DNA from 3 places in the Psychrobacillus sp. FSL H8-0484 genome. Region 3 is predicted to be linked to each of the others. Evidence: riboswitches for the same ligand, from Rfam matches in the RefSeq annotation. Region 3 holds a riboswitch; each other region holds the start of a gene.
The links. A riboswitch is a leader RNA that binds a small molecule or an ion and turns the genes downstream of it on or off. The one in region 3 is predicted to bind thiamine pyrophosphate.
Positions count from the first base shown of each region.

Region 1: linked by a shared signal. The riboswitch ahead of MHH81_RS01245 (YkoF family thiamine/hydroxymethylpyrimidine-binding protein) and the one ahead of MHH81_RS11545 (ABC transporter substrate-binding protein) in region 3 are both predicted to bind thiamine pyrophosphate.
Region 2: linked by a shared signal. The riboswitch ahead of thiT (energy-coupled thiamine transporter ThiT) and the one ahead of MHH81_RS11545 (ABC transporter substrate-binding protein) in region 3 are both predicted to bind thiamine pyrophosphate.

Region 1 covers NZ_JBBOSZ010000001.1:237,731-242,023, reverse strand. Annotated here, with positions in the region: gene MHH81_RS01255 (hypothetical protein) at 1-705, shown strand, start outside; gene MHH81_RS01250 (2-hydroxyacid dehydrogenase) at 764-1,759, opposite strand; TPP riboswitch at 1,847-1,954, shown strand; gene MHH81_RS01245 (YkoF family thiamine/hydroxymethylpyrimidine-binding protein) at 2,030-2,614, shown strand; gene MHH81_RS01240 (ECF transporter S component) at 2,619-3,197, shown strand; gene MHH81_RS01235 (ABC transporter ATP-binding protein) at 3,157-4,293, shown strand, end outside.
Region 2 covers NZ_JBBOSZ010000001.1:3,391,158-3,395,450, reverse strand. Annotated here, with positions in the region: gene MHH81_RS16715 (DUF4870 domain-containing protein) at 1-74, opposite strand, end outside; gene MHH81_RS16710 (M20 family metallopeptidase) at 131-1,195, opposite strand; TPP riboswitch at 1,299-1,390, shown strand; gene thiT (energy-coupled thiamine transporter ThiT) at 1,453-2,034, shown strand; gene map (type I methionyl aminopeptidase) at 2,082-2,831, shown strand; gene MHH81_RS16695 (tryptophan-rich sensory protein) at 2,853-3,581, opposite strand; gene MHH81_RS16690 (M3 family oligoendopeptidase) at 3,737-4,293, shown strand, end outside.
Region 3 covers NZ_JBBOSZ010000001.1:2,391,068-2,395,360, forward strand. Annotated here, with positions in the region: gene MHH81_RS11535 (carboxylesterase/lipase family protein) at 1-1,016, opposite strand, end outside; gene MHH81_RS11540 (GNAT family N-acetyltransferase) at 1,395-1,931, shown strand; TPP riboswitch at 2,160-2,269, shown strand; gene MHH81_RS11545 (ABC transporter substrate-binding protein) at 2,344-3,345, shown strand; gene MHH81_RS11550 (thiamine-binding protein) at 3,357-3,647, shown strand; gene MHH81_RS11555 (ABC transporter permease) at 3,647-4,293, shown strand, end outside.

The DNA.
Region 1 (4,293 bases), 2.2 Mb from region 3:
GGAGAAAAACAATCCTTTGAAGCAAGTGAAGAAAAAATTAATTTAAGCCAAACCAAACAAGTTACAAACGATACATTTGAAATTGAATCTTTTAAGGAAGATGGCGTAACAGATTATGCGAATATTATTGAAGCGTATAAGGCCGGTAGAGGTGATCTTTCTTTTCAAGTAGATGACGAAAATAAAGATGACAATGGAAACCAATATCAAGTGATATCTTCTTTACGAGATCGCACAGTAATAATTACAGCTGATAATGGAGAAGAATTTACAGCGAATTATGTACCCTTTACCCAAGCAGCAGATGGTAGACAAGCACCAAAATTCCGTTTATCAGAAGGACAAACTTTAACACCTGGTACAACATATACTGTATCATCTGATTGGGCAACAATTAAAAATCCAACCTTCGAAACGAAAGAGATTGCTCCGTTGACAGTCAAATCAGCAGAAGCAATTGATGATAAATCATTCCAATTAACATTAGATAAAGATCCTGGAATGGATTTACTTGCAGGTCGAAGCGTAGAATTACAAGCTGAAGATGGAAGCAAGATTCAAGCACAATATCGCTTCTCTTCTCGTAAAGGTGCAGTTGGTATCTTTGACGTTAAAGACAATACATTAAAGCCCGGTGCAACATATATTGTGGTTCCAATGAACGATTGGGCCACAGCAAGTGATGTATCCTTAGTGACTAAATAATATAAGAACAACGAAATACCAGATCAGAGAAATGGAAATAGCTCTGATCTGGTATTTTTTATACTACTCTATTCTCTGGCTCTTTATTCTCCAATACAGCTTTAATAGCGTCAGCATTCATTTGCATCATAGCAATTCTCGTACGGATACTTGCACTTCCGATATGCGGTAGCACAGTAACATTCGGTAATGTGAGTAATGGGTGGTCTAATGGAACTGGTTCCACTTCGAATACATCTAGACCAGCAGCCCAGATTTTATTTGTCGTTAACGCTTGGTATAGGGCTTGTTCGTCAATGACTCCACCACGCGCAACATTAATAATTGCAGCGGTTTCTTTCATCAATTCTAGTTCACGTTCCGCGATTAATCCCTTCGTTTCCGGTGTTAATGGCGTTAACAGAACGATGAAATCTGATTCCTTCAGCAATGTATCTAATTCTGCATACGTAAAACCGTATTTTTCCTCGGATTCCATTTTTCTTGTTCGATTATGGTAAAGAACATTCATATCAAAACCTTTTGCTCGTCTTGCAACGGCTTCTCCGATGCGCCCCATTCCAATGATACCAAGGGTTGCACCAAAAACATCCATCCCTGTATACTGCATTGGTGACCGTGACTTCCACTTACCTGCACGAATATCACGTTCTGCCTCCATTACACGACGAGCAGTAGCTAGAAGTAAAGAAAATGCTAAATCTGCAGTAGTTTCTGTTAAAACCCCTGGAGTATTTGTTACGATAATTCCATGCTCTTTTGCTGCGTCAACATCGATATTATTGTATCCAACCCCTAAATTACTAATCAATTTTAAATTTGGCAAACTTTCAATAAGTGCTCGATCCACTTTATCAGAAAGCATAGTCCAAATTGCATGAGCATCTTTTGCTTCTAACTTTAACTCCTCATAAGTCATCTGCACATCATCACTATGCCACATCTTTACTTCAAATTTTTCCCTTAATGGGTTCACAACTTCATCTGGTAACTTGCGCGTAATTAATATTTTTTTCAAATTTGCAACCTCCAAATATTCTGATAGCTTAAGCATGGACGAAAGTATGAAATTTTGCAACTGCATTTACAATGCTAATTTCGTAGGGTATACTGGGGGCACATTAAAAAAACTACATACCGTTTTCTGCACTAGGGGTGCCCACTTTGGCTGTGATGAGAGCTTTTTAGCTCCGATCCCTTATTACTCGATCAGGATAATACCTGCGTGAGGAAGTGCGGTGACTTTCCGAATTTTTTTATATTGGATAAGTGGCTGCATCTTCACGGATGTGGTCTTTTTTTATGAAAAAATTTAGGAGGTTTTATGATGCAATGTGGTTTAAGCCCAATCGTCGGATTTCGTTTTTCGTTACATCCGATGACCAATGATTTTATTTCAGTAATAAAAGGAGCACTACAAGAAACAGATACTTCAAATGTTTGGATGCACACAGATGATGTATCAACAGTGATTCGTGGGAAGCAAGTGCATGTGTTTAACGTGGCAAAAGCAATCACTTTACACGCTTCTAAAACAGGTGTGCATGTTGCTTTATCTGGTACTTTTTCTGCAGGTTGCCCTGGCGATACTGCTGGAGACGTGTATTTAGATAAGGGTGATGAAATAACGAATAAAGATTTGACGAAGCAATACGTTTCTTCTCAATTTGCACTTTATCCAATGAATAATCCTGATTACATGGATGTTATTTATAAAGAAATTGACCGCGCAAAAGAACGAGGCGTTTACAATGAGTCCATGCATTACGCAAGTGGAATTCATGGAGACATTCATGATGTGTTTGCGTTTTACGAAGAGACATTTACGCACGCCCGCTCAGAAGAACATAAGCATTTAGTGATGACGGTTTCGATGAGTATAAATAGTCCTTCGCACGGAGGTCTTTAATATGTTGAAATCTTGGAAGTTAAAAGAGATTGTACTCATGTCTTTATTTGCAGCCGTGTTTGGAATCGTGTATCTACTATTCTTACATGTAGGGAATATTTGGGCAGGTTTTATTGGGCCAATTGCGTATGAATGGATTTTCGGAATCTGGTTTATCGTATCGATTATTTGTATGTATATTATTCGCAAGCCTGGTGCGGCGGTGATTTCAGAGACGATTGCAGCGGCTATTGAAGTGTTGCTTGGAAATGCAGTTGGTCCGAGGTTAATACTTTCAGGAGTTATCCAAGGTTTAGGTGCCGAGGCCGTATTTGCTGCAACTCGTTATAAACGCTTTGATCTGTGGGTATTGATGCTAGCTGGTGTTGGATCATCTGTATTTAGCTTTGTCTATGGGTACTTGTTAGGTGGATTTACGGTGTATAGTACTGGTTATGTCGCGCTCATGTTAGGTATTCGAATTTTGAGTGGAGCTTTACTTGCAGGTGTTGGCGGAAAAGGGGTTGCCGACGGATTGCTTGCGACTGGGTCGCTAAGAGGCTATGCAATTTCACGCCCTAAAAAAGGTGATGTTCGTGCATGATGTCATTCAGTTTGAACAGGTAAGTTTTCGTTATCCAGATGAGGAGAAATGGATATTGGAGGATTTCTCCTTTTCTGTTCAGCGTGGTGAACGAGTGGTCATCACCGGACCTAGTGGTTGTGGAAAAACGACGTTACTTTATTTGTGTAATCGCTTGTATCCTGATAATTGCGATGGTGTTTTGTCTGGTTCCGTAAAGTTGTTTGGACAGGATAGTTTGACGTTCGTTCCTGGAGAAATAAATCACCGGGTAGCGACTGTATTTCAGGATCCCGATGCACAGTTTTGCATGCAGACGGTAGAAGAAGAGCTAGCTTTTACACTAGAAAATTTACACATCCCAAGAGTAGAAATGGACAAAAGAATATGCGAAGTGTTGGCTTTAACGGACTTAAGCGAGTTTCGTCATGCAGTTATTCAGCAGCTATCTGGCGGTCAAAAACAACGAATTGCTACTGCCTGTGCACTGATTATGAATCCAGAGGTTCTGCTACTAGATGAGCCACTTGCGCATTTAGATCCATATACTGCAAAGAAATATGTGAATTGGTTGGATAGGTTGCAGAAAAAACGAACTATGACCATTGTTGCTATTGAGCATCGACTGGATATATGGGGAGATTTTTTTGAAAGAAGCATATCGTTAAATCAAACGGAGATTGCTTCTACTTTAGAAAAACGGAATAGCACGAAACAAGAAAATACTTCGCTTGTCGTTCATAAAGTACAAGCAAAGATCTTCTTGCAAGAAACTACTTTTACGTTAAATCGTGGTGAAATAACCGTGCTTGCCGGTTCAAATGGAAGCGGAAAGTCTACATTATTAAAGGCATTATGCCAGCTAATTCCTTCAAGTGGTACTGTTCAACCAAAGTTTTTAGGCTATGTACCACAATCACCAGAGTTTTTATTTCTCACCCAAAATGTACGTGATGAGGTGGCATATGGTGGCGGAAGTGATGTGGACGAAATGTTAGCTCGGCTGAAGCTCATACCTATTGCGACAGCACATCCTTTTGCGGTTAGTCACGGACAAAAGCGTCGTGTGGCCGTTGCAGCAATGCTCTGTGATGGGCGTGAAGTGATTTTAATGGAT
Region 2 (4,293 bases), 1.0 Mb from region 3:
ATGATGGGAAGTATAAATGGCGCGAATAGTACACTGAAATAAGATAGTGCGCTTAGTAATTTGTTGTTATTCATTCAAAAAAATCTCCTTTCTAGCTTGTGATTTACTATATATACGGGCATCGATAGTTTCATGCTAACGCAAAAGAAACTAAGATGTTCTTATATTTTTCCACTGAAGAAATAGACACATATTCATTTTCTCCGTGCCAATCTGCTCCGCTTGGTCCAAACTCAATTGCACCAGCACCTTGCTCTGCATAGAAACGAGTATCCGCTGAACCATGCTGGCCAAATAGATTAGTAGGTCTTTCCATAATCTTAGAAGTAACGCCTTGGAGTTTTTCTACATAGCTATTATTATCCTCTGTCGTTACTGCAGGAGCAGTAGAATGAATAATCACTTCACTTTCAAAAAAATGATTAGCAGCATTTTGTATCTCATCAATAATAGCATCTTGATTTTGTCCTGGAACATAGCGAATGTCATAGCTTAGTACACATTCATCTGGAACAACATTATAACGGTCTCCTGCATGTATTTTTGCCAAATTTAGTGAGGGATAATCATAAAACATACTACTTGCCGTTAAAAAGGATAGTTTTCGCATTTCTTGATCAAATGCAAATGCTTTTTCAATTGCATTGACCCCTTCCCAAGGACGACTTCCATGACTGGATTTTCCTTTAAGCACGATATCTAATTGTACAATCCCCTTTGCTTGAAGTCCGATATGTAAATGTGTAGGCTCTCCGCAAATAACAAAATTACCGTTATAACCTTTGCTTACTAGATATTGAGAAGTATTTCCGCCTGTTTCTTCATCTGTTACTAGATGAAGTTGAATTTTTTTGGATAACTTCAGAGGATTTTTGGAGAGCTCATAAAATGCATCCATCATAGCAGCTACACCAGCTTTCATATCTGCAGAGCCACGTCCATATAAATAATCTCCCTCTACATATGGTTGAAATTGTGTTGGATTTCCAGGGACTACATCCACGTGACCATTCCAAACGATACATTCGTCACCGCTTCCTATCTCCGCAATAAGCATAAGCTGAGAGTCATGCTCATATATTATTGGAGCGATATCTCTTTCCTCGAGCCATGCTTTACAAAATAATAGTGCTTCGTTTGCTCCTTGTACGTCGTCACTCTTTATGCGAATTAGATTTTTCAATAAGTTAATCATTCCAAACACCCCTTATATTAAATTCATAATAGTATCACAATGATAACATAAGGGGTTGCATTGCTTACTTCATTCAGCTACAATGAACTCGAACTAAATAATTCATAACCACAAGGGGCGTCGCTTAAGCGGCTGAGATAGTACCCTTAGAACCTGTAAGTTCATGCTTGCGTAGGGATGTGGATGGAAACTGACAATCGCGCGATGTCTGGGTCTATCCCGGTGTCGTTTTTTTGTGGTCAAAAAAGGAGATTACAATGAAAAATCAACGTGTATTGTTATTGGTAGAAATAGCTATTTTTGCAGCACTTGGATATGTATTAGATATGTTAGGATTTGGAATGCCACAAGGTGGGACTGTTACCTTTGTACTTGTTCCAGTTATTTTAATAGCTTTTCGTCGTGGAATAGTAGCTGGCCTTATTACTGGTTTTTTAATTGGACTACTACAAGTAGTTACAGGTCGTTTTTATGCTGCACCGTTGTCTTTTGAAATCGTTATTATACAAGTAGCAATTGACTACTTTATTGCATTTATGGTAGCTGGATTTGCTGGATTATTAAGACCTGCATTTATGAAAGCGTTTGAACAAAAGGATAAGATGAAGATGGCTACTGCTGTAATTGCAGGAGCATTCATTGCAGCATTTCTTCGTTACCTTGCACATGTCCTTTCTGGGATACTGTTCTTTGGAGAATTTGCTGGTGATCAAAATGTAATTTTATATTCGCTAATATATAATTCTACTTATATGATTCCAGTATTTTTACTGGCGGCATTTATCTGTGTGATTTTGTTCGTAAAAGCTCCACGCCTGGTACTGCCGAATAAAGCATAAATATGATATGATTATTGTACAGTTAAGTGAAGAAGGGATCTTATAAGATGATTGTACAAACAAATGAAGAGTTAGAGGCGTTAAAAAAAATAGGGCGTATTGTTGCGGAAGTTCGAGAGGTAATGAAAGCTGCAACTAAACCTGGTATCACAACTAAAGAAATCGATGAAATCGGTGGCAAGCTCTTCAAAGAAAATGGCGCGATTTCAGGACCTATGGGAGAATATGATTTCCCAGGATATACTTGTATTAGTGTGAACGAAGAAGTGGCACATGGTATTCCAGGTTCACGTGTTATTAAAGAAGGCGATATGGTTAATATTGATGTATCAGGTTCTTTGGATGGGTATTTTGCGGATACAGGTATTTCTTTTGTCGTTGGAGAAGGTTATCCGGAAAAAGAAAAATTATGTGCAGTAGCAGAGAGTGCATTTAATCGTGCGATGTTAAAAGTAAAAGCAGGTGCCCGTTTAAATCAAATCGGGAAAGCTGTTGCAAGAGAAGCAAAGGATAATGGTTTACATGTAATCATGAATCTAACTGGTCATGGAATAGGGAAATCCCTACATGAAGCACCTCAACATGTATTGAATTACTACGATGCTTGGGATCCAACGATTTTAAAAGAGGGCATGGTACTTGCAGTAGAGCCTTTTATCTCTGAAAAAGCAGAGCATATTGTCGAATCGGGAGATGGCTGGACATTTGTGACACCAGATAAATCATTAGTTGCGCAAATTGAGCACACGATTATCGTTACAAAAGAAGCTCCGATTTTATTAACAAAATTAGATTAAATAGAAAAACGCCTTCGAACTTTAACGTTTCGAAGGCGTTTTTTTGATAAATAATATTCCTACTAGGAGGACACTACTTAAGAATATAGAAGCCGATGTAATTAATAAATCATCAAATTTGTGACGAGCAGCAATTCCAATAAAAGCCCATATGAAAACGAGGGCAATGGCCCGATCATTGTAATGATAGCGGAAATGAAGAGCGATGGCTGTAGCTATGGTCAAGAAAATAACGACCCATAGTGATGTAGTCATTCCAAATCCACCGAACTCATAATAGGTTAAAACAAAGTCAAGATTGGTAATTGTAGCAACAAAAGTCCAACCTAAGTAAATAGAAATAGGTACTCTACTCTTCCAGTTTTCTTGTTCTGTAGAATAAGTCATATAAAGAATAAAAAAAGTCCAAAGTAAGGCAATGATCGTAATGAGAGAATAACTAAATAGTTCATAATGCCAGAAAAAGATCCACGCAATATTAAAAATACAACTAGCTACGAATAATAACACGCGATTCCATGGAATGCTGGACGTAATTCTATACTCACGAATGACATTCCATAACCAGAATGCTAATAAGATATAGATAAGAATCAAAATGGAAAATGCATAATTAGCTGGCGTGAATAATGCAGGTATTCTATTTGATATAGCCTCAGAGGTTTGATTGTTTATAGGAAGTGTGTCTGCGAGTATATTCACAGTAACAGTAGAGATAAAACTGAAAATCAAAAGTATGATCTTTACCATGGATTCCCCTCCTTCTATTTAATAAGTATACCTTTGAAATATCCGTACTACAAATGACAATTATGAATGTTATGTGACTAAAAACAGAATAATTCTAATTATACAAAACATGATATAATAGACTTCTAAACTATCTTTATAGGAGGAATATCCACATGCTTGAACAAGCTTATCCATTAGTATGGGACTTAGACCGTTTTTTCAAAGGGGGGAGTAGTTCACCAGACCTTCGCACACATTTAGATGAAGTGAAAGCTAAATTGGCTGCTTTCGAAAGTAAACTACAAGAACTCTCTGTACCAACTTCCGTAAAAGATGTACGCCAAATTGAAGATACAATAAACGAAGTGAAGGATATTGCGTTGAATTTGTCTGAAGGAGGAGCAGTAATTGGCTGTTTCTTGGCTCAAGATACAACGGATAAACAAGCTACATTACTGCAAGGAGAAGTTGGTTCCATGTATGCAAAATTTTCTTCCCAAATGCTTGTTATTCAACAAGTCTTTAGTAAGACGGAAGAAACAATATGGCAAGAATTACTGCAAACAGAAGAACTCTCGGCATTTGCTTTTGTATTAAATGAATGGAGAGAAGAAGCAAAGAAAATGCTTTCAGAAAAAGAAGAAGATATGATTACTACACTTGGTGTAGATGGCTATCACGCTTGGGGTCAACTATATGATTTACTTGTTGGTGATATTCGTATCAAATT
Region 3 (4,293 bases):
CCTTTATAACCATAGACAAGCAGTAGACTGGCTTCATTGCGAACAGTACCAATCATCATCGGAACTGCATTTGATACTTGTAATTCTTTATCACTCCCTAAAGGCAATACCACCCCATCGCGAATATGAGAAATCTGCTTTACCCCTGCTCCTGCTTTTATAAGTTGCTCTGTTGTTTTACCTAACAAATACCGACGAACACCATCCGCTCCCATAGTACGCTTATATTGCTCTGCCATTTTGGATGAATCAATTAACCCATCCTGCAACAACAATACTGTAACCAAAGCCTCTGCAGCTTCTTCGGCCTTCACTGTCGAACGAAGAAGTGGATATCCAGACATCGCAATCGCCTTGTGGAACAATCCAGTTGCCATTTGTGAATGAATAAGTCCCCAAACATTCATACAACCAGCAGAATGACCCTGAATGGTGACATTACTTGCATTGCCGCCAAAATTGCCGATGTTGAGCTTTATCCACTCCAAGCCCTTAATCAAATCTAGCGTCACAAAATTACCTGAATCATTTACAGCATCACCTGTTTGTAGTGCAGGGTGATAAAACGCCCCTAAGAATCCCAAACGATAATTAATCGTCACTACGACCACATTCGCCTCCTCTGCAAGCCGAGAAGCCTCATAAATCGGATCACTCGCTGTTCCTCGAGTATTACTTCCTCCGTGAATAAAGACTAAAACAGGTCTTTTTTCGCTACCATCTCTAACTGGTGTCCACACATTTAGATAAAGGCTATCTTCAGAACCAACAAGTTCCCCATACAGACTAGTATCTGCAGTTCCATAAATTGTACCGGGTTGCGCAGAGGGCTCCTTAAAGGCATTTGCCTTGTATACTCCTTCCCAAGGCTCCACATCTTGCGGCCTCTTCCATCGCAACTGTCCAATCGGTGGTGCAGCATAGGGAATTCCTAAATACTTATCCACTTTCGATAACCGTATACCTTCAATCCATCCTGCCGTTGTTTCCACTAAAGGTCCTTCTTTAATCTGCATTCACTTGCTCCTTTCACTTTGAATATGTGTTAATTCAAGTGGAATCCTTTTGTTCATTATACATTTATCGGAAAATTCTAACAACTGTTAGTTTAGTATTTAACAAATATAATCAATGATGCCAACTAATTAAGCTAAATAGCCGCACAATCAAGGCTTTTGACAAATGTATAGCTAGTGCAGTATAGAGTAGAACTTCTATCTTAATCATATCTAAATTCTTACCGGTTACTTTCCCGATACATTGCCAATGCTGCTGTTCTTAACCAGATTTTAATATCAAGAACAGACTTTGGTATTGATCCTAAAAATAATTATTACAATAATGTTGTAATAATGTGTAAACAATAATATGTTTGTATAAAAAGGAGTGGGAGAATGTTTCCTGTGTTAGAAACAGAAAGGCTAATTTTGAGAGAACTAATAGAAGACGATGCACAAGGGATTTTGAATTGCTTTTCAAATGAAGATGTATTACGTTACTATGGGCAAAATCCATTAACAAATATAGAACAAGTTAAAAATATTGTTAGGAATTTTTCAAATAGCTATAAGGAAAAACAAGGGATTAAATGGGGAATTGAGATAAAAGGAACAGAAGGAATTATTGGAACCATTGGATTTCATGGATGGTCTTCTGAGCATAAGAGAGCAGAAATAGCTTATGCAATTTTGCCTGCACAATGGGGAAATGGGTATGCCACTGAAGCGGTTAAAAAAGTTCTATCATACGGATTTAATGAGCTAAATTTAACTCGAATTGGAGCTGTTGTTTTTACTGAAAATAATGCATCCAATGTGTTGTTAGAAAAATTAGGGTTTGAAAAAGAAGGGGTTCTTAGAAATTATATGTATCAAAATAATGTTCCGTATGATACGAACGTATACTCCTTACTTTCAACTAAAGTGCAGTAATCTAAAATTTTGATAATCATTTAGAAAGATAGAGTGAGGTTCATTTATATGCCTTGCTCTATCTTTTTTGATTATTATTTTTTACAAGCCAGTAGACCTCACTCTATTATCAAAATCTCTTCTAAAATAATCATTTCTTCTTTTCACCCCTCTTCACCAAATTCCCATATTTTACACTAGTCAAAATAAAGGATTCTGTTATAATGAGTTTGGAATATAATTTAATAGTTAGAATTGTGGGGGGACCGGTGTTGCCGGTTGAGATTACATCCTTGAGATGTTGACTCTTAGAACCTGATCTGGTTGATACCAGCGGAGGGAACATTATCTTGAACAATTAACTTTGTTTACTTATATGCGCCCTAGGTTCTCCCCTAGGGTGCTTTTTATTATGTAAATAGGAGGATTAGAAATGAAAAAGTGGTTAATTGTATTATGTTCTTTATTAATACTTGCAGGTTGTAGTAATCCGAAATCAGCAACGGAAACGGAAACGAAAAAGAAAGACACAAACTCTCTTAAAAAGGTATCTGTCGTACTTGATTGGACACCAAACACGAATCATACCGGTTTATATGTGGCAAAAGAAAAAGGCTATTTTGAAGACGAAGGATTAGATGTGGACATCATTATGCCGGGTGATGCTGGAGCAGATCAGCTTGTGGCTTCAGGCAAATCTGAGTTTGGCATAAGCTATCAAGAATCAATCACACAGGCACGTATACAAGATGTTCCTCTTGTTTCCATTGCAGCCATCATTCAACATAATACATCTGGTTTTGCCTCACCAGCTGCGAAGAACATTGTTACACCAAAAGACTTTGTAGGTAAAACATATGGGGGCTGGGGATCACCTGTTGAAAAATCTGTTATTTCTTCCTTGATGCAAGAAGAGAATGCTGATGTAAATAAAGTCTCGTTTGTTAATATGGGAGATACTGATTTCTTTACAGCTGTGAAACGAGACATCGATTTCGCATGGATTTATTATGGTTGGACTGGTGTAGAGGCAGAGCTGCGTGGAGAAAAGCTCAACATGGTATATTTAACAGACTACTCTGATAAACTTGATTATTACACGCCAGTTCTCTCAACTAATGAAAATATGATTAAAGAAAACCCAGATACAGTAAAAGCTTTTGTAAAAGCTGCATCCAAAGGATATGAATTTTCTATTAAACATCCATCCGATGCTGCCGACATTTTAATTAAAGAAGTGCCTGACTTGGATCCAAAGCTTGTTAAAAAAAGTCAAGAATGGCTAGCCTCTAAATATCAAGATGATGCACCAAGATGGGGCGAGCAAAAACAAATAGTATGGGAAAATTATGCTTCGTGGATGTTTGACAATGGCCTGCTTGAGAAAAAGCTTGATGCCAAAAAAGCATTTACAAATGAATTTTTACCACAATAAGGGGTTATAAAATGACAAATTCACTGATCAGTATTCAAATCATACCAAAAACAAAAAATGGCGAAAGTGTTATTCCGTATGTAGATGAAGCAATCCGAGTGATACAAGAGTCCGGGGTAAAATTTGAGGTACACCCTCTCGAAACAACAATGGAAGGCGATTTACAGCAATTACTTCAGGTTATCACGAAAATGAACGATCGCATGATTGAGATGGGAAGCAGTAACGTTATCTCTCAAATAAAAGTATTGTACCAACCATCAGGCATTTTAATGGATCAGCTTACGGAGAAATATAGATAATGATGAAAATCGTATCGAAAGGGTGGAGACCTTTACTGGTTCTCCTCCTTTTATTCATTGTATGGGAAACGATTGTGATTAAATTTAGAATTCCAGATTGGCTTTTACCCACTCCGACAAAAATATTTTATGAAGGTTTCGAAGGTTGGTCCAATTTTTACCCACATTTATTATCAACCATAAAACTATCCTTACTCGGATTTGCACTAGGTTTACTAATCGGTTTACTTACGGCTATTTTATTGCATTTGTTCCCTTTCATTCGGGAATCGATTTATCCGTTACTAATCATCTCACAAAACATTCCAATTATTGTATTGGCCCCTCTTTTAGTGATTTGGTTTGGCTTTGGATTATTACCAAAAATAATCGTCATCACGCTCGTTTGCTTTTTTCCAATCACGGTTGCCGCATTAGATGGTTTTAAGCAAACTTCCAATGAATTAAAGCATTACATGATTATGGCAGGTGCGTCGAAAAAGCAATTATTTTGGAAGCTGGAGCTTCCCTATGCACTTCCTTCACTATTTTCAGGTTTGAAAATATCCGCTACCTACAGTGTTATGGGGGCAGTTATTTCTGAATGGCTTGGAGCGAAGGATGGTATCGGTGTTTATATGACACTCGCCTCTTCATCCTTTCGAAC